Chroogloeocystis siderophila 5.2 s.c.1: one gene and its partner. Each later gene encodes a partner of the first gene's protein in a complex. Links are inferred from orthologs where the notes say so. Each region holds a gene or a part of one and is shown on either strand. Other genes may lie near its edges.

The links.
Region 2: the proteins of glmM (region 1) and cdaA are in contact, whole or in part, in a crystal structure (PDB 7OJS), measured with the Bacillus subtilis proteins. The link is inferred for Chroogloeocystis siderophila 5.2 s.c.1 from one-to-one orthologs.

Annotation. Positions count from the first base shown.
Region 1 is NZ_MRCC01000006.1:42,123-52,823, reverse strand. Bases 5,264-8,205 are described here. They hold glmM (phosphoglucosamine mutase), read left to right. Parts: upstream 5,264-5,973; coding sequence 5,974-7,437; downstream 7,438-8,205. Other genes in these bases: NIES1031_RS08325 (peroxiredoxin), read left to right, coding at 7,566-8,204; NIES1031_RS08335 (DUF7734 family protein), read left to right, coding at 5,322-5,621. Outside these bases: glycogen synthase GlgA, read left to right, coding at 1-185; NIES1031_RS08365 (TrpB-like pyridoxal phosphate-dependent enzyme), read right to left, coding at 291-1,763; NIES1031_RS08360 (hypothetical protein), read left to right, coding at 1,858-2,163; NIES1031_RS08355 (Uma2 family endonuclease), read right to left, coding at 2,277-2,840; NIES1031_RS08350 (SAM hydrolase/SAM-dependent halogenase family protein), read right to left, coding at 2,919-3,707; NIES1031_RS08345 (Calvin cycle protein CP12), read left to right, coding at 4,186-4,407; NIES1031_RS08340 (DUF3177 family protein), read left to right, coding at 4,600-5,196; NIES1031_RS08320 (cysteine synthase A), read left to right, coding at 8,474-9,448; NIES1031_RS08315 ((2Fe-2S) ferredoxin domain-containing protein), read left to right, coding at 9,571-9,870; CAF17-like 4Fe-4S cluster assembly/insertion protein YgfZ, read right to left, coding at 9,855-10,701. UniProt on the Bacillus subtilis protein: Catalyzes the conversion of glucosamine-6-phosphate to glucosamine-1-phosphate. Glucosamine-1-phosphate is used for cell wall biosynthesis.
Region 2 is NZ_MRCC01000004.1:209,236-219,778, reverse strand. What follows is about bases 1,948-4,731. They hold cdaA (diadenylate cyclase CdaA), read right to left. Parts: upstream 3,911-4,731; coding sequence 2,984-3,910; downstream 1,948-2,983. Other genes in these bases: lysA (diaminopimelate decarboxylase), read right to left, coding at 4,138-4,731; NIES1031_RS05980 (undecaprenyl pyrophosphate synthase), read right to left, coding at 2,238-2,987; NIES1031_RS05985 (DUF3143 domain-containing protein), read left to right, coding at 1,948-2,117. Also shown: NIES1031_RS05995 (O-antigen ligase family protein), read left to right, coding at 1-1,206; NIES1031_RS05990 (J domain-containing protein), read left to right, coding at 1,313-1,864; more of NIES1031_RS05985, read left to right, coding at 1,845-1,947; more of lysA, read right to left, coding at 4,732-5,532; rimI (ribosomal protein S18-alanine N-acetyltransferase), read left to right, coding at 5,596-6,180; NIES1031_RS05960 (ATP-dependent Clp protease ATP-binding subunit), read left to right, coding at 6,471-8,948; mgtE (magnesium transporter), read right to left, coding at 9,103-10,473. UniProt on the Bacillus subtilis protein: One of 3 paralogous diadenylate cyclases (DAC) in this bacteria, catalyzing the condensation of 2 ATP molecules into cyclic di-AMP (c-di-AMP). Upon expression in E.coli leads to c-di-AMP synthesis.

The DNA of each region.
Region 1 (10,701 bases):
GCTATAAAGACTACTGGCAAGCCCTTCAACAACGCGGTATGAGTCAGGATTTCAGTTGGACAACATCTGCCAAAGATTACATCAAGCTGTATAAATCTATACTTGGGTTGCCAGAAGAGCAAGTCATCGAACCAGATGCTACATCTGACTCTAAAGCAGAATTAGCTTCTGCTGCTGCGGAATAAGAGCTTTACAAATAAAAAGCCCTCTAAATTCACGCCACTTGCTACAACGGAGTGTCTTTAGGGGGCTGCTGAAGCTTACTACTTCATACCCTAACTCAGCAATACCTAATTAAACACGGGCAATCCCGCTAACGCCATCGCTACTTCCTCTGCATTGTATTCCGTATCGCGGAGTAACCCTGCCTGGTAATCCATATAAGCTTGCATATCAAAGTGACCGTGACCGCAGAGATTGAATAAAATCGTCTTACTCGTTCCTTCCTCTTTACAGCGCAACGCTTCATCAATCGCAGCTTTTATCGCATGATTCGCTTCAGGTGCAGGAAGGATACCCTCAACCCGTGCAAATGTAAGCCCCGCAGCAAAACAACTAAGTTGCGGTTCGGCACGAGTTTCAATTAGTCCTAACTCGACAACGTGACTTAGTAAAGGAGCCATGCCATGATACCGCAATCCACCAGCATGAACGCCTTCGGGCATAAAAGAATTACCTAAAGTGTGCATCTTGACAAGAGGGGTCAGATGTGCAGTATCACCATAATCATAAGTGTATTTACCTTGAGTGAGTGTCGGACAAGCTGCTGGTTCAACTGCAATAAACCTGATACTATTTTGCTCACCGCGTAGCTTTGCCCCAATAAAAGGAAAAGCAATCCCCGCAAAGTTACTTCCCCCACCTGTACAGCCAACGACGATATCAGGATAGTCTCCAGCTTGTTCTAACTGTGCGATCGCTTCATACCCAATTACAGTTTGATGCAGCAGTACGTGATTAAGGACACTACCCAAAGCATATTTCGATTGCGGATCTTGAACAGCGACTTCCACAGATTCACTAATCGCAATCCCCAAACTACCATTACTATCAGGATATTGCGCAAGAATCTTTCTTCCTGCCTCGGTTTCTTGACTAGGGCTAGCGATGACTTTTGCACCATAAGCTTCCATCAACGCCCGACGATAAGGTTTTTGTCGGTAGCTGACTTTGACCATGTATACCACAACCTCTAACCCAAATAACGCGCCAGCAAAAGCCAAAGAAGAACCCCATTGTCCTGCACCTGTTTCGGTTGTTAAACGTTTGACTTTGGCTTGTTTGTTGTAATATGCCTGCGCAACTGCTGTGTTCGGCTTATGACTACCCGCAGGGCTAACACCTTCGTATTTGTAATAAATTTTGGCAGGAGTATCGAGGGCTTGTTCTAAACGTCGAGCGCGATATAGTGGTGTTGGTCGCCATTGACGGTAAATTGATTGTACTTGTTCAGGAATCTCGATCCATCGTTCTTGGCTCACCTCCTGCACGATTAACTCCATCGGAAACAAAGGTTCAAGATCGCTAGGAGTAATTGGCTGTCCTGTTCCAGGATGCAATACAGGCGGCATTGGAGTCGGTAAATCAGCTTGGATGTTGTACCAAGCTGTCGGCATTTGGTCTTCTGTAAGCGTATATTTAATCGTTTCCATTAGTGGTGTTGTGGTAAGAAGCCACATATTATACCGGAAACATGCTTGATAGTCTGGGAAGACTTTACATTTGGCTTGAGCGATCGCACTTTGGCAGATTAACTCGTGCATTGATGATTAGTGCGACAAAAACAAAACTTTCGATGAAGAACAAAAAGCATTTTTATGCCACCTCAAGCTATTGTGTGGACTTTCTCAAAACGCTTTGTCATCAGAATTTTTCGAGCTAGATCTCCCTAAATTTGAAAGTTTAGGTGTTTCTAATCCTGGTAGTTCGCTTGCTTTTGTTATGCATAAATTTCAACCTCAGTACATTGGAGCCTCAGAGATGCCTTTAGCAATCTGCCCCGCTTTAGCGGAGGCTTCACTTACAGAAATTGACCAGTGCAACAGAGACTTCAAGGAGACAGGGCGCACAAATTATTCATTTCAAGAGATTGACTTAGATACTCAACTTTACATCATGAAAAGCTGGATCTGGTCAGTGGTTGAGCAGGTTACGGCAGCATAAAACGGTACTATAGCGGATGTGTAAAGCTTTCTTGCTGCGTTTTGGTGTATACTTAATCTTTCTCAATTTTGCCGCTAGCTTGCGATAGACAACCACGTATTATCTGCGTTTGATTACTCTAGTAACCAATCAAACAATGCTTTCACCGATAAACTAAAATCTTGGGCAAATGCTGGCATAGGTAGATAAATCTCTGGTTTATCAAACACATCTGTTGGCTGATCTGATCGATAAACAAACACTGATCGCTCTTGAGGATCGATTAACCAACCCATCTGCGTGTTGTGTTTTAGACAGTGCAAAATATTCTTTGTGAGTTTCGTTTGACTTTGGTCAGGTGAGAGAATTTCAATTACCCAATCAGGTGCGATCGCAAACACATTAGCAACTCCACCATCTTCCTGGCGCGGAATTCGACTCCAAGTGAACACGGCAATATTTGGAACAATCGAGCGATCGCCGAACGTACAGCGCAGTTCACAAAATGCTCTAGCAACTCGTTGTGGTTTAAGTGCAGCATTAATTGCTGCTGATAACTCGGTTTGAATCGCGCTATGTTCCCCTTGCGGCATTGGTTTTTGAACGATCTGCCCGTCAATGTATTCGCTAGCGGGTTCTGTTTCTGGCAGTTTAAGAAACTCTTCTAGCGTCAAAGCCTTCTTTGGTGTTTGTACCATATCAGCTACCTGCAAGGATCGAACTATTGATTTTAGAACAAAAATGTGGTAGAGGTGTAACGGTTGCTATGACAACTCCTAACTCAACCGAGCCACAACTTGATTTACTTTTGGTCTACCAAAACGTTCCCACGCATTCCCACCGCGTAAGAATAACTCCATCCATCGTACTGGCTTACCGTCATTTCCTTGCCAGCCAGAACTCCCTGGTGCAAAAGCTAAAGTACCTTCAGGAACTCTAAAACTGCCATCAGAATAGACCGCGTCACTCACAACATCACCAACGCGAATGATGACTTTATCTTCAGGATTGAGATTGACACTATGCGCAGGAATGGTAGTTTTAATATTACCGTATCCATCAATCCACGCTACGCGATCGCTTGGTGCATCGGGAATTTGCTCAGAACTTATCTCATCGCCCAAAAGGCTGAAATCATCTTGGGCGATCGCTGCCGCTGCTTGCGGAAATACATCCCGTGAACGAAACTGCGATCCGCCGCGCGATACCTTGACTATTTGAACAACTTGTGAGTGGTTTTTGATAAAAGAGAGTGTATGTCCAGCATTTACACCTACAACTTTCACCCCATTGGTTAGTAAGGCATAAGTTAACCCCTCTCCTTCATTATCTAGTCTTGGTTCAGACTTGTCTTGACGAGGTGCGCAATTGTGATATATTAAACGTTCTTGGGGACCAGGATTAAGACCAAGTTGCGCTACCCAAAACCCAGTAGCTAAAGTGCTAAAGGGAGGAACCGACAACAAGCTAACTTGAGCCTTGGGTAAAGCCAATAATAAACGTTGAGTAACTTCTGCAAAAGCTGGATCGCCGTTTCCGTAGTCTGCAATTAAGCTAATGAGCATAGCGCTAATTTAATCGCGGCAAGATTAGTCTATTCGATATTCGCTCATCTTTGGACAAATTTTTCAGCATCTTTGCGCTTCAATGACAACTTTGTGTCAAAAGCTATCAAAGCGATCGCACCTTTATTCACTTCCTCAACCACCTCTAACCTAAGATAGAGCTTCGCTGTACAAATCTGAGCAAGCTCGCGTATAAATACGTAATCTGCGTTGAAATTCCTTCTTTTGCAGGATCGTTGCTGAAAGATTAAAACATAAAATCAATTTACAAATCACGTCTCCACTGCTTGTTATTAATGAAAGGTGGTACTGGTGATTACCATTGCTGATCCCTAGTTATAGAGTTATCCTCTATAAGGCGATCACTTTTTAGGCAAGTGCAATGCTCCTGTAATAGGTTAGAAGTTCATAACGCACAGAACATAGAGCATTGTAGGTTTTCTATACTATATAAAAGATGACAGAAACGACAAAATCTATGAGCAACATCCAAGAACAAATTGAACAAGAACGTGAACAGGCACGTGCTGTCTGTGATACTGCTGGTGCTGAATCTGGTGAATGTGCCGCAGCTTGGGACGCTGTAGAAGAACTACAAGCAGAAGCATCCCATCAAAAGCAAATGAAACCCAAAAACTCTCTAGAGCAATACTGCGACGAAAATCCAGAAGCTGCTGAATGCCGTATTTACGATGAATAATTAGTTGATGTAATTCCTTTTCGACAAGACGCTTAACATATGGGTGAGGACACTTGACAAAGTGTCCCTTTTCATTTTTTGTGGACTTAAAGGTTGCTATTGCTGTTCATCTTTAACAAACAAATTTTGTGCAAAATTACTCGTGTTTGTGAATTAAATACAAATTTCTGCTGAGTTAATTATCCTGAAGCTATGCAAAATGAAGTTTGGCTACGTCCTCTCGTTTGGATGGACTACCGCTTAGCCGTATTATTTACAGTCATCATCCCCCTCATTCTGCTAATTTGGGCATTTGTTCAAAAAGCGGAAGCAATCCAACGTTTATTAATAATTTACTGGCGCGTATCAAGCTTGCTTGCGATCTCCGTTTACTTACTCATTGCCGCACTACCAGTAGGGTATATTTCAGGAACGATCGCGCGAATTTTAATTCCGATCGGGCTGTGGTTTTGGATTGATCTCAACGAAGAAATCGACGATCAATTTTCAGGCGCATTAAAACTCACGTTTAACTCGTGGCGCTGGGCTATGACAGTCTATAGTGTGTTAGGCGCGATCGCAAGCATCCCCTTCTTAAGATGTGCATTCGTTAGCGGCGCTTCCACTAATCCTTTTTGTACAATCCTGCGCGAACCACCCTTACTCTTTAGAGAATATTTCCACCCCAACTCTACACCTCAGTTCCTTGGCTTTTTAGGCATCGTTGGCTTGATTTTCTACTTTATCTGCCTCGGCTATTTTGTGCTGTTCAAACTAGGCAAGCAAGGACGTTCTGCGCTACCGCAATGATTCAGACTTAGGGAAGGGGTAACGAATTAGAACGCCTACTTAGAACGTGCTGTTTATGAAATGGTATGCGGTGGTAATCTTGATTTCTAGCCCCTAGCCCTTGTACGTAACTCCTTCAAGTAAGCATGAATAATTCCATAGGGAAACGTTTAGAACAATACACAGTAAAGCGACCGCAAGAAGTATTAGTTGTTACAGTAGAAGTTGATGGAGAACTTGATCAAATCGCGATATTCAAAGGTTTTTCTAGCTCATTGATGCGCCCTACAGCCTTTGATCCAGAAGTACCAGTGCTATCAGATAATGCCAAAATTCTCACGATTGATCGGCTAGTAAGTCCTTATAATCCGCAATCACCGCGTTATATCGAGCAAGACTTGACGTGGGACAATATGCAAGCACTCTTGTTAGAAGTTGGAGTTTAATAGCAGATAGCTGCAAGCAAATACTCAAAACTTCAGTAATATTACATAGAAACTTAGTAAAAGATTTATACAAGCTTGACAAATTTTTATGTAACTACGCGTACAATTAATCACATACTTGCTTGAATAGCAGTAAATTGTCAGCTTTGTTATTAATGAATCAACTTATTACCCAAGTGTAAAGCATCTGTAAAGAGATTGCGGCTTATACTGAGGTGAAATAATCTGACATAAAATAAATTTTTTATATCTATTTAATAAAGTGGGAATAAAGTTAAAACAATATTAAGCGCCAGATTAGAAAATGATATTCTCCTAGCGTGAACTAGTTGTGTGAGGAGTGAAAAAAATTATGGTATCGTCTCCCGTTGGCATTCAAAGTACGGCAAGCATTGAATCTACCCAGGTGATATCGCTGCCAAAAACAACAGAATATCAAGCCGCGATCGCAGTACCAAATTCTCCATTATTTGGTACTGATGGCATCCGAGGGCGTGTAGGAGAATTACTCACGGCGTCTTTAGCGTTGCAAGTAGGCTTCTGGGCTGGAGTGGTACTGCGCCAAAATTCGCGCGAACTAGGACCTATTATTGTCGGGCAAGATTCGCGTAATTCTAGTGATATGCTAGCGATGGCGGTTGCATCAGGTTTAGCGTCTTCTGGGTTAGAAGTGTGGCATCTCGGTTTATGTCCTACACCTTGCGTTGCCTACTTGACGAGTATCACCAATGCGATCGGCGGTGTGATGATTTCTGCCAGCCACAATCCACCAGCCGATAACGGTATCAAATTCTTTGGTTCAGATGGTGCTAAATTACCGCAAGCTTGGCAAGCTGAAATTGAAGCAGGCGTGCGCAGTCAGACAAACTTTTGTATTAGCCAAAATGCTTGGGGACGTTCGTATCTACGTTCCGACTTAGTACAAGATTATACTGAATCGCTCAAAAAACCTTTGCTACGCAATCGTGACTTTGCAGGAATGCGCATTGTGTTGGATTTAGCATGGGGTGCGGCTGTAGACTTAGCACCAGCGGTATTTCGGGATATGGGTGCTGAAGTCATTTGCCTACATGATCGCGCGAATGGCGATCGCATCAATGTGGACTGTGGTTCTACCTGCTTAACGTCCTTACAAGCTGCGGTACAAGAACATCGCGCAACTTTAGGTTTTGCGTTTGATGGGGATGCAGATCGAGTTCTCGCGGTCGATGACAAAGGTAGACCTGTTGATGGCGATTATATTCTTTACCTGTGGGGTCAAGCGTTACAAACCCAACAACAACTTCCAGACAACTTGATCGTTTCAACCGTAATGGCAAATCTTGGCTTTGAGCGTGCCTGGGAAAAAATTGGTGGTAAAATGATTCGTACGCCAGTAGGCGATCAATACGTGCAAGCAGAAATGGCTCGTACTGGTGGAATGCTCGGCGGTGAACAATCAGGTCACATTCTCTGTCGCCACTACGGCATTACAGGTGATGGATTACTAACAGCTTTGCATATTGCGGCGCTAGTACAATACGCCAAAGTACCATTATCAGAAATGGTAAATCAAAGCTTTACGACTTATCCTCAATTGTTACGAAATGTACGCGTCGAAAATCGTGATCGCCGTATGAACTGGAATCAATGCGCACCTATTCAAACAGCGATCGCGCAAGCCGAAGCCGCAATGGGAGATCAAGGAAGAATTCTTGTCCGCGCTTCTGGTACTGAACCTGTAATTCGCGTCATGGTGGAAGCCGCGAGTGCCGACCTTACGCGATATTGGACAGATAACTTAGTGCTCGCCGTTCAACAACACCTTGCTTACTAATCTGTAAACTGAATTACTAAACCTAAAATTTTGTTGAAAACCGCTAAACCCCGACCGGAGAATCGGGGTTTTATGTCATGATCGCAAAGTAAACGAGTTACAGACTTTCAGAGCATAGGAATCGAGTTATGGCTCTTCGACTAGGTGACACAGTACCAAACTTTAAACAAGCCTCTACCGCAGGCGAAATCGATTTTTACGAGTGGGCTGGCGATAGCTGGGTTATTTTATTTTCCCACCCCAAAGACTTTACCCCAGTTTGCACGACCGAACTTGGTGAAGTTGCCCGCCTCAAGCCCGAATTTGACAAGCGTAACGTCAAAGTACTCGCGCTGAGTGTTGATGACGTAGATTCGCATAAAGGCTGGGTTGAAGATATTGAAGAAACCCAAAACGTCGGTCTTAATTATCCGATCTTGGCAGATCCTGACAAAAAGGTTTCCAATCTTTATGACATGATTCACCCCAATGCCAATGACACGCTAACAGTCCGCTCAGTCTTCATTATCGACCCAAACAAAAAACTGCGTCTCAACTTCACTTATCCTGCTAGCACTGGACGCAATTTTGATGAAATCTTGCGCGTTATCGATTCGTTGCAACTTACCGATAACTACAGCGTAGCGACTCCAGCAAACTGGAAAGATGGCGATGACTGCGTGATTGTTCCTTCGATCAAAGATCCTGAAGAAATCAAGCAGAAATTCCCCAAAGGTCATACTGAACTCAAGCCCTACTTGCGGATGACTCCCCAACCGAATAAGTAATTTAAAGTTGTGAGTGATTCTGGTGGGCAAAAGCCCACCTTTTTTACCTAGAGAATCTAAAACCCTAGTCAATAAAATTAGGACATTATCGAAGTTCGTAGTGATTTCCCTCAGGCAAGTTTAGCCCTGACCCCTGCGACACAACAGATGTTGTCCACGACGGTAGACAAGGTTTGTCAAGCCGCAATTAAAATCGCCAGGCTTCAAAATAGCAAAAACCAGTATGAGAAAATAGTTAATATTGTCAAAAAGACTGGAATTAAATTGCAGTGGATATCAAGAATGGTTTTGTAGGTACTGTTGGTAACACGCCACTGATTAGATTAAAACACTTCAGTGAAGAAACAGGATGTGAAATTCTTGGTAAAGCGGAGTTTCTCAATCCTGGTGGTTCCGTAAAAGATCGGGCAGCACTTTACATTATCAAAGATGCTGAAGAAAAAGGACTACTCAAACCAGGTGGTACTGTTGTAGAAGGAACTGCGGGCAATACGGGTATAGGTTTAGCGCATATCTGCAACGCCAAAGGCTACAAGTGTCTCATCGTGATTCCGGAAACTCAGTCGCAAGAGAAAATAGATGCATTGAGAACCTTAGGCGCAGAAGTTCGCCCAGTTCCTGCTGTGCCCTACAAAGACCCTAACAACTACGTCAAACTCTCTGGAAGAATTGCCTCAGAGATGGAAAACGCCATCTGGGCTAATCAGTTCGATAATCTCGCTAACCGTCAAGCGCATTACGAAACAACTGGATTAGAAATTTGGCAGCAAACGGATGGTCAAGTTGATGCGTGGATAACGTCTACGGGAACAGGGGGAACGCTTGCGGGTGTAGCCATGTTTCTCAAAGAAAAAAATCCAGCAATCAAAACCGTCTTAGCTGACCCTATGGGAAGTGCGCTCTACAGTTATATTAAAACTGGTGAAACTAAAAGCGAAGGTAGTTCGATCACCGAAGGCATTGGCAATAGCCGCGTGACTGCAAATATGGAAGGCGCGCCAATTGACGACGCCATCAGAATCGAAGATCCTGAGTGTATCCGCGTTGTTTATCGACTCCTACGCGAGGAAGGAATTTTTGTCGGTGGTTCTTCTGGAATTAATGTTGCAGCAGCCGTTGCACTTGCAAAACAAATGGGTCCAGGACACACGATAGTCACAATTCTTTGTGATAGCGGTGGACGTTATCAGTCACGACTTTTTAATCAGGAGTGGTTAGCCGCCAAAGGGCTATTGCCTGATTAATATAGCAGAGTCAGGGGTCAGGGTTAAAATTCCCTCAGGGAAAACATGAGAAGCTTTTAAAGTGTTCTAACTCTGTTGACTAGGGCTATATCATCTCACATAACGAAAGCGCTTAAGTACTAATGTCAGACATATTACCTGATAAGTCACCATCTTCAAGATGCGTTATGGTGTGTCAAAATCGCACTTGTCGCAAACAAGGCGCGGCAAAAGTGCTTGCTGCGTTTCAATTGCATCCAGTACCTAAAACTACAGTTGTGAGTAGCAACTGTCTAGGGCAATGCGGTAATGGACCGATGGTACTCGTCTTGCCTGAACAAATTTGGTACAGTCGCGTTCAACCTGCTGAAGTGCCAGCGGTAGTAGAAAGGCATCTTCGTGGTGGATGTCCGGTAGCAAATATGCTTTATTCACCTCGATAGTATTCATGGGTAAGAAAGGGAACATCAATCACTTCTCCCTCACTTTCTCCCACTTTTACTTTTAAACCGACTCCACCAGCTTTAGTGCGGATGTAACCAAGTCCAAAATAACCTTGCGCAGTTTCTATACAACTGGTAAGTTTACCAACCTTTTCATCTGCAACCGCGATCGCGCTTCCAGGTTCAACCAAGAATTCGAGGCGGATGCCCCAAAGTTTTTGCTTGACTCCTTGATATGTATTTAAGCGGGCGATCGTTTCTTGTCCAATGTAACATCCCTTATTAAAAGAAATCGCCTTCCACAAACCTGCTTCTAGAGGATTATAGTCGTCGGTCAATTCACATTCTGGTACAGGACGACCTTGAAGAATCCGTAGCTGTTCCCACACGCGATCGCTTATGCGTTCCACTCCAGCTTGCACAATGTTATTCCATACTGTTGCGGCTGCTGCAACAGGAACAATCAGCGTGTATCCAGGTAACGCCAAACCACTACCTACCGCGATACGTACCTCACTTTCTCCTAGCTGAACTACTGTATGATGTCCATACGGCTGATTGATAATTGTACCGATCCCTAACTGCTGTACAACGGCATCGCTCTCAGGTCCAATTAAACTAAATGCCGCAGTCTCAGGTGTCACATCTTTTAGCTGGACTCGATCGGCAAAAAAGATATAGCGGTCTAGCCATTCTATGAGAAACTCGCGGCGATTTGGTGAAACGAGTAAGAGAACAGCATCTTCAGTGACATACGCCGTAGCTAAATCAATTGTACGGGCGGTAGATGTGACAAATACAGTATCGCAGCCTTGTCCTGGTTTAAGTTGC
Region 2 (10,543 bases), on another replicon or contig:
ATATTTTTAGCATTAGCTACTACCTGGCGATACAAGTACCGCCAAATTGTCCGCGATCCACTGAATCGGGGGCTGGCTGTTTTAGCGATTTGGCTCGTGATGACAGCGATTTTTGCTGACGATCGCCTAGCTGCAACGTTAGGTTTATTCAACTTCTTACCATTTTTTCTCTTATTTGCTGCCTTCAGTACGCTGATTCAAACACCAACTCAGTTGCGGCAATTATCCCAAATCTTGGTAATCCCCTCTATTCCTGTCATCATTCTTGGCTTCGGGCAATTATTACTTAATTGGGCAACAACAGCAGCGTTTTCAGGTTTTCTCGGTTGGACACTCATTGCGCAAGGCAATCCTCCTGGGCGTATGGCTGCTGTTTTCATGTACGCCAATATTCTTGCTGGATATTTGGTGATTACTTTTATTCTGGCTTTAGGGTTATTTCTCGCGCGTGTTCAAAGATCTGACTTGCCATCAGCGAGCGCAACGAATATGCTCTTATTCATGGCAGTGATGGGAAATTTTGTTGCTTTAATCTTGACAAATTCACGCAATGCTTGGGTGATCGCCTGCTTGGCAATTTTTGCTTTTGCCGTTTATCAAGGTTGGCGATGGTTAGTCGCGAGTGTGAGTGCGATCGCGGGCGCAATTTTACTCGCTGCTTTTGCTCCCGCACCATTGAGTCATCTACTCCGAACAGTTGTACCGCAATTTTTCTGGGCAAGATTAACCGATCAACTCTATCCTAATCGACCAATTCCTTTTTTACGTACGACTCAATGGCAGTTTGCCTTATCTTTAACGCAACAACGTCCCCTTATTGGCTGGGGATTGCGTAATTTTACACCGCTGTATGAAAATCAAATGCACGTTTGGCTAGGTCATCCGCATAACTTTTTCTTGATGTTCGCAGCCGAAACAGGAATTGTAGGTATTGCCTTTTTAAGTATTTGGGTTGGTTGGATTTTGATTCGATGTATTCAACTATTACACAACTGGCAATTTCCCAATTTAGATGAAGCACAAACCACTCAAAATCAAATAATTTTCTTTAGTTATCTTGTCGCTTTTTTTGCTTGTGTGTTGTTCAATACCGTAGACGTCACAATTTTTGATTTACGCCTTAATACCTTAGTTTGGATACTACTCGCTGCAATTTATGGTGTTGCCAATTCACGCAGATCTCAGCCATTTCTGCAAAATAGATAATCATCCATACTTACCTACAGCAGCGTGGAAGTAGATCTCGTTTTAAAATAGACAAGAAGTATTGTGAGCTATGCTGAGTTAAACTGCTGTGAGTCAAGATCAGGCAATGCCACAACAGGAGCGTGATCGCACGTTTGTCCGCTATCAAAATAGCCATTACGCACTGCTGGGACTTCACCCTTCCGCATCCGCGATCGAAATTCGCCGCGCCTATCGGGAATTGAGTAAACGCTACCATCCCGATACCACAGATTTACCCAAAGCAAATGCTACGGCAAAGTTTCAGCAACTTAATGAAGCTTATGCAACGCTCAGCAATCCAGAGCGACGCATGCAATATGATTTAAAAATTGGCTATTCGCGAATTGCGGTCATGCAAGCACCGGCTGATCTTAACCGTCCTGTTTCGCCAACTCCGACTTGGCGATCACGTTCAGCTTATCTCGATCCTACGGATCGCCCTTTATCATCAGGAGAGATTTTTGCTTTGTTTTTGTTGCTGTTGACTTTTGTCGGCTGTGTCATATTAGCAATTACAATTGCGCTCACCCGTGGAGATAGTTTTAAACCAACAACTAATCCACAACCTCCCGTTGCGGTGCAATACGTTAAATCTAACCTATCAACTCAAAATCCTTATGTCTCTCCCTTCTGCTGATACTCCTTTATATAACCACGCCTTACCGAACATTGAAGAATGGCTAAGAAGCCAAGGTTGTCAACAAGATAGCGAGCTACTGCACTGTTGGTACGTACAACGCCCTGATTGGGAAGCTGAGTTACTGCTCGATGTCGATCAATTAACCGTACGTTATACGAAAGTTGGTACGTCATCACAAGACATCCTCCGCTCGTTCAAATACTCTTTGAGCCGTGAAGATGTCGAGCAAGCAGTTTTTTCAGGACCTTGATGAAGAGGTCAGCGGTCAGGGTTCGGGGGTCCGGGGAGTGATGAGTTATAAAGATTTTTATTAACTCAATACTGTCTTTAATTCAACAATCATAACTAATCACCAGCCACTACTCACTCCTTACACTTTGCCAAATCGACGTTCGCGCTGCTGATAAGAGCATAATGCTCGGTGAAACTCCGCACGGTCAAAATCAGGCCATAGGGTTTCAGTGATATAAATTTCCGCATAAGCCATTTGCCATAGAAGAAAGTTGCTAATGCGCATTTCTCCACTCGTGCGAATTAATAAATCAGGATCGCCAATGCCAGCAGTATACAAATGCCGTTCAAATAAAGCTTCATCAATGTCATCAGGTTGTAACAATCCTTGCTGTACTTGATGCGCGATCGCGCGACACGCATCTAAAATCTCTTGTCGTCCACCGTAGTTGGTTGCTACTGTCAATTGAATTCCGCGATTATGTTGAGTTTCGGCGACAGCGCGCGCAATTTCGGTTTGTAGCGATCGCGGTAGCGCACTCAAGTTTCCCACAAACTGAATGCGGACATCTTCTTCGATCATCTCCCGCAATTCTTTGCGCAACACCCGCTCAAACAACGTCATCAAAAAGTCCACTTCCTCTAGCGGTCTTCCCCAATTTTCTGTAGAAAAAGCATAGGCTGTCAGGGCGGCCACTCCCCAGTCGCGACAACAGCGTAGTAAATCTTTTAAGACATCAACGCCCCGTTTGTGACCCATGATACGAGGTAATCCCCGATGTTTAGCCCAACGACCATTTCCATCCATAATGACTGCCACGTGCTTGGGCAGGCGTTCTCGTTTTAAATCTGGGGGCAAATCTTGTAACACAATTGGCTTTACAGTCATTTTTTGTTTCGATGAGAAGCTGATGATAGACCGAGTAAACGCGATACAAATGCCACACCTTGACTACTAAATTGGCGAACCCAACTTAGCACACTAGGGGCAACAGCTTCACGCTCCACAGGGGGAGAAAACTTAGCTTCTAATAATTCCTTCAGTTTACTGCTGGTGAGTGGTCTATTCAGCATTCCTTTTTCAGCAAAAGAAATTGAACCTGTTTCTTCTGAAACGACAACACAAATACAATTGTCTGGAACGCGTTCTGTAATTCCCATTGCTGCACGATGGCGAGTTCCTAGCTGTCGCGAAGCCGTGCGTGCCGTCAGCGGCAAAATAACCGCAGCAGCAACCAGACGCGAACCACGAATCAACGCGGCACCATCATGAAGTGGCGTTTTTGGGTGAAAGATTGTTTGAATCAGTTCCTTCGACACTTCCGCATTTAGCTGTACGCCTACTGAATTAAAATCTGCGTCATCAATCGGACCATTCGTTTCTAAAACAATCAACGCGCCAATACGGTTTTGTGAGAGTTCTTTAACTGCCTCCACAATCTCATCAATTACGCTATCTGGTTTAGCGATCGCGCGGCGCGACGGTTGCCATAAATGTCCTAATTCACCCCGCCCTAGTTGTTCCAAAAATCGCCGAAAGTCTGATTGGTAGGCAACCGCGATTGCCACCGCACAACCAACAACTAACTTTTCCAGTACAAAATTCAATAACCGTAACTCTAATCTGCCACTGACTACTGATGCCAGCATCAAGAGAATAAACCCCCGCACCATCCACAGCGTCCGGCGTTCACCAATAATCACAAGCACCACATAAGTCAACCCCAGCACCAACCCCAGATCAATAATGTGAAGCAACACCGACTGCGTCCAGCCAAGGTCGATCAGCCATTGCTTCCACAAATCTCTCATGATCGGGGTTCAGGGGTTAGGGGTTATGTCACGTCTGATTAAAGACTTATTGCTAAGGCAGCAAGAAAGCTTCGATGCAAAGGAGCAGAGGAGAAAGGTTTTTGAATTGTCTACATATATTCGGGAATGAGAACTACTGAGAATATTGGGGATTTGGCAAGAAAAAACAGGAGGGATGTAGAAGAAGCTATTCTATCTTCCTCGATTTCTGCACTAAATTTCCTGCGTTATACCTCATTTGATAATCTTGCAGGAAGACAGTCTTGCCGTATTAGGTCTTGATAAGTTTCGCGCCGCAGAATTAAGTTAGCTTCTCCATCTTTAACGATGACTGCTGCTGGTCGCGCCAAGCGGTTATAGTTCGATGCCATACTGTAGTTATACGCCCCTGTTGCCAAAACCACGAGAATATCTCCTGGTTGAGATGGCGGTAAAGTTGCCTCTTTAATTAGAATATCGCCGGACTCGCAGTGTTTGCCTGCGATTGTGACTGTTTGCGTCGCGGGTGCAGACATCTTATTAGCGACGACGGCGCGATAAACTGACTGGTAAGTAATCGGACGCGGATTATCTGACATTCCACCATCTACAGCAACGTAGGTACGAATTCCAGGAATCGTTTTTGATGCTCCTACGGTGTAGGCAGTAACACACGCTGCACCAATGAGCGATCGCCCTGGTTCGCAAAGTAACTTTGGTAATGCTAACTGTTGCGCCGCACAAGCGTCTTTGATCGCTTCGCACACACCTTTAACCCACGCTTCAATACTCGGAGGATCGTCCGCTTCGGTATAGCGAATTCCTAATCCGCCACCGACGTTTAATTCTTGAATCTGCAAACCATAACCGCTTGCTTTATCCAACCACTGCACCATGACTCCTGCTAGATCTTGATGTGGCTGCTGCTCGAAAATCTGCGAACCAATATGCGCGTGTAAACCTACACAATTCAACGCCGAATGCTGACTAACAAACGCAAAAACTTCATCTAACTGATTGGGATCAAAGCCAAACTTACTATCTAAATGCCCTGTGCGAATATATTCATGCGTGTGACATTCAATTCCTGGTGTCAGCCGCAACATGATTCGAATCGGATTATCGATACTCGATGACCAATTACCTAGAGTTCGCAACTCGTACCAATTATCAACAACAACTGTGCAACCTGAATCAATTGCTAATTTGAGTTCTTCTAAGGATTTGTTATTGCCGTGGAGATAAAGTTTATCGGGACTGACGCCTGCTTGCAACGCAGTATAAAGTTCGCCACCTGAGACAACATCGATGCCCAAACCTTCTTGATGTGCGATCGCGCATACCGCAAGACAACTCCAAGCTTTTGATGCATAAAGTACCTGCGACTCTCCTGGATAATACTTTTGAAAAGCCTCGCGATACTGGCGACAAGCGGTACGTAACGTGTCTTCATCCAAAATATAAAGCGGTGAACCAAATTGCTGTACCAGCGTTGTGACATCACACCCGCCAATTTCGAGGCAATCACTGTTGTTGATTCGCGCACTCAGCGGTAAAAGTTGTTGGTTAGAGGAGACTGCGCCAGTTGAATTCGCAAGATACTGACGACCAGATTGCACCCCCGCAGGATGAGTCGATACCATAGTTGTGGATGTTTCCCTTTTGACAGGCGTAAGTAGGTTTCGTTTCCCAGTGTACAAATTGCTGTGACTTTATTAGAACTTAAATTTCTCGCACCTGAGCATCTCAACGCAGCGCTAGAGTTAGACCAAGCGTGCTTTGGGGGTCTTTGGACGTTAGAAGCTTACCAACGCGAGTTAGATAGTCCTAACAGCGATTTAATCGGTTTAATCAATCCGTTTGAACCCCATTCATTATTAGGGATGGGTTGTGTTTGGGCAATTCTTGAGGAAGCTCATATTACCATTTTGGCGGTGCATCCGCAATACCAGCGCCAAGGTTTTGGTCAAGCGCTACTTTATGGACTCTTGTCAGTAGCCGAAGAACGCGGCTTAGAACGCGCTACTTTAGAAGTCAGGGTTTCTAACGATGCGGCGATCGCGCTGTATCAAAAGTTCGGGTTCAAAACTGCTGGACGCCGCAAACGCTACTACAAAGATATTGGAGAAGATGCCTTAGTTCTTTGGCATGGGGGTTTAGCGCAACCCGACTTTTCCCAAATTTTAGCAAGTTGGGAAGATCAAATTCAAACTCGCCTCGCTCGCTGCGGTTGGAAGCTAGAAATTGCTTTGTGTGGATATTCCGCCAATTCGCCCTTGACAAAAAAGTGAATTTCTGCTACAAATCTACTCTTGGGGCTTAACGATTTTAAGAATAGCAACCATTCAGAAACAAACTTTTCATGTCAAAGGGTTTGTCTTGTTGCCAAAGTTTGTTTGCTTCTAGATCAAATCTTTTGCTGGGTGTCTGAAAACCTGATAGAGCAAAAGTTGTAAAAAGTATAAATCTTCCCAAAAAAAGAGGGAAAACCGTGCTGTAGTTTGTATCATAATTTGACAGCCGGACATGAAGCCTATGCTAAAATCAGCGTACCGGCACGACTCAGGTATGGAAGAACGCCATGTTTGAACGCTTCACAGAAAAAGCTATTAAAGTGATCATGCTGGCCCAGGAAGAAGCTCGCCGCCTGGGTCACAACTTCGTAGGTACAGAGCAGATCCTCCTGGGTCTGATAGGGGAAGGGACAGGTGTAGCGGCTAAAGTGCTGAAATCCATGGGCGTCAACCTTAAAGACGCTCGGATTGAAGTCGAAAAAATTATTGGTCGAGGCTCTGGCTTTGTGGCAGTGGAAATTCCGTTTACCCCACGGGCAAAGCGAGTTTTGGAACTTTCTCTAGAAGAAGCACGCCAGCTAGGACATAACTATATTGGTACCGAGCACTTGCTACTCGGCTTAATCCGCGAAGGAGAAGGCGTTGCAGCAAGAGTACTAGAAAACTTAGGAGTTGATTTATCTAAAGTACGCACGCAAGTGATTCGGATGTTGGGAGAAACCGCTGAGGTATCAGCCGGATCTTCGCAATCGGGTCGCACTAAAACTCCAACACTCGATGAGTTTGGCTCGAACCTAACTCAAATGGCTGCTGAGGGTAAACTCGATCCTGTTGTTGGTCGTGCAAAAGAAATCGAGCGAGTTATTCAAATTTTAGGTCGTCGTACCAAGAATAATCCAGTATTAATCGGAGAACCGGGTGTAGGTAAAACCGCGATCGCCGAAGGTTTGGCATCGCGAATTGCCAACAAAGATATTCCCGATATCCTCGAAGAAAAGCGCGTCGTCACCCTCGATATCGGCTTGCTCGTTGCAGGTACAAAGTATCGCGGTGAATTTGAAGAACGCCTAAAGAAAATCATGGATGAAATCCGTTCAGCAGGGAACGTGATTTTAGTGATTGACGAGGTGCATACGCTGATTGGTGCGGGCGCGGCTGAAGGTGCGATCGACGCAGCAAACATCCTCAAACCTGCTTTGGCAAGAGGTGAATTGCAGTGTATCGGTGCAACAACACTCGATGAATACCGCAAACACATCGAGCGCGACGCCGCCCTCGAACGCAGATTCCAACCGGTGATGGTGGGCGAACCTTCGGTAGACGAAACAATCGAGATTTTGTATGGTCTACGCGAACGTTACGAGCAACACCACAAGCTGAAAATCTCGGATGAAGCCCTAGTCGCTGCTGCGAAGCTTTCCGACCGTTATATCAGCGATCGCTACTTACCAGATAAAGCCATCGACTTGATCGACGAAGCCGGTTCAAGAGTGCGTTTAATTAACTCGCAACTTCCTCCCGCAGCGAAAGAGTTAGATAAAGAACTGCGTCAAGTTCTTAAAGAAAAAGACGATGCAGTCCGATCGCAAGACTTCGACCGCGCTGGCGAACTCCGCGATCGCGAGATGGAAATCAAAGCCGAAATTCGGGCGATCGCGCAAAGCAAAACCACCAGCACCCGCGAAGGAGAAAACGATTCTCCAGTGGTGACTGAGGAAGATATCGCGCAAATCGTTGCTTCTTGGACGGGCGTACCTGTCAATAAACTCACCGAAACCGAATCCGAGAAACTGTTGCACATGGAAGACACATTGCATCAGCGACTCATCGGTCAAGAAGATGCGGTCAAGGCAGTTTCTAAAGCAATTAGGCGTGCAAGAGTTGGCTTAAAAAACCCCAACCGTCCGATTGCAAGCTTTGTCTTCTCTGGACCTACTGGTGTTGGTAAAACCGAGTTAACAAAAGCGTTAGCAGCTTACTTCTTTGGTTCCGAAGAAGCGATGATTCGCTTGGATATGTCGGAATACATGGAACGCCACACCGTTAGTAAACTCATCGGTTCGCCTCCAGGCTACGTTGGTTACAACGAAGGCGGTCAATTAACCGAAGCCGTACGCCGCAGACCATATACTGTAGTGCTATTCGATGAAATCGAGAAAGCACACCCCGATGTCTTCAATATGCTGCTGCAAATTCTTGAAGACGGTCGCTTAACCGATGCGAAAGGTCGCACCGTAGACTTCAAGAATACGTTGCTGATCTTGACCTCGAACATTGGTTCTAAAGTGATTGAAAAAGGTGGTGGTGGTTTAGGCTTTGAATTTGCTGAGAACCAAGCCGAAGCGCAATACAATCGCATTCGTTCATTAGTTAACGAAGAACTCAAGCAATACTTCCGCCCAGAGTTCTTGAACCGCTTGGATGAAATCATCGTCTTCCGTCAATTGTCGAAGGACGAAGTCAAGCAAATCTCGGATATCCTGCTCAAGGAAGTGTTTACACGCTTAACTGAGAAGGGAATTACGCTAGAAGTTACTGATCGCTTCAAGGATCGCTTAGTAGAAGAAGGATACAATCCGAGCTACGGTGCAAGACCACTACGTCGGGCGATTATGCGCTTACTTGAAGACAGTTTGGCAGAAGAAATCTTGTCTGGACGCATCAAAGATGGTGATACAGCTGTCGTTGATGTTGACGATACTGGTAATGTCAAAGTACTTGCTGAACAGCGACGGGAATTGTTACCGCAAGCTGTAGAACAGTAAATCATTGATTTTAAAAAAACGGTAGAGGAAAGTAACACTCTGCCGTTTTTTTGTACCAAACTTTGAACTAGTACAACTTCAATGCAGTCAAGACTTATATAACTCGTATTTCTTCGTGTTCTTAGCATCCACACAAAGCTACGCAGTTGCCAACTTATACAACTCCTACTAGCCAGTTAACCAAGGCGAAATAGATTAATAGCCCCAAAAAATCTTTGATCGTAGTTAGGAAAGGATCGGCACCAGTAGCATGGTCAAATCCAAATCGCAATAACATCCAGGGTAGAGTTGCTCCTAACACAGCACCCAGCAACACAACTGCAAACAGTGCTAATCCTACCGCGATACCTAGCTGTGGTACATCATTGGGTAAACCTTGCCAAAAGTATGCTATCACTCCTGCGGCAATGCCTAATACTAGACCAATTAAAGCCCCAATCATTGCTTCTCGTGCCAAATAAGGAAGAAAGCGCTTAGCATCAATCTGATTCCAGGCTAAACCCCGCGCAAAGATGGTTGTAGATTGAGTTCCCACATTACCGCCCATATCCATCACAAGCGGAATAAAAATAGCGGCTGCTACCACCGCTTCTAAAGTTTCTTCAAACTGATCGATCACCCCACCTACTAGAAAACCTCCAATGAGAGTGATAATCAAAAACAAAAGTCGCAGTCGAATCGCATACCAAATTGGTCCATCTACCAATCGCTGACTCCAAACGCGATCGCGCCCTTGCAAATTGCCTCCAACTCCAGCCTTAGAGTAAGCTGCTTCTGTTGCTTCTTCATCAATGAGATCAATTACGTCGTCAAAGGTAATGGCTCCTACTAACCGTCCTTCTTGATCGACAACTGGAATTGCAGGTAAATCCGCATCTTTCATGACTTGAGCTGCACGAACTTCACGATCAACAACTCGAACAGCAGTGTTCCCTTCAATAAGTGCTTCAACTGAAGTATCTGCATGGGCTTTGACCAGAGTTGCTAACCAGGTATAGCCTTGATAAAACCGCTCTGGGTCAATGACAAAAATTACTTGCAGCTCATCGGCTCGCAGTTTTGAATTGCGTACAGCATTTATTGCGTCCCCTACTGAAGTGCCGCTGCGAACAGCTAGGTAGCGAGGACTCATTAACCGTCCAGCACTGCGCTCTGGATATCCTAAAAGCGTATTTACACTCTCACGGGAATCTGGGCTGAGATCTGCAATCAACCTTTTGGTTACCTTGGCAGGCAGTTCTTCAAGCAATTGCACTCGATCATCTGGATCGAGAGACTCTATCATATCAATACTTTCGGGTGCCTCCATTGCCTGAATCAGGTCTGCCTGTTCGTCATGATTAAGGTACTCAAAGACTTCTATTGCCTTGTTTTTATCTAGCAACCGAAAGGCAAGTACCCGCTTTTGATAGCCAATCTCATTGAGCAATCGCGCTAATTCAGAACTGCTCATTTGATTGACAGTTTGCTTGGTTGACTCGACTAAAGGTTGCTCTAATAGTTGGTCTAGACTATTACTCGGCATCGCTGAACTTCTATTGCAAAAGAGTTTTTAATGCGATCATCCACAATAGTAGTATCTAGTTCTCAAAATA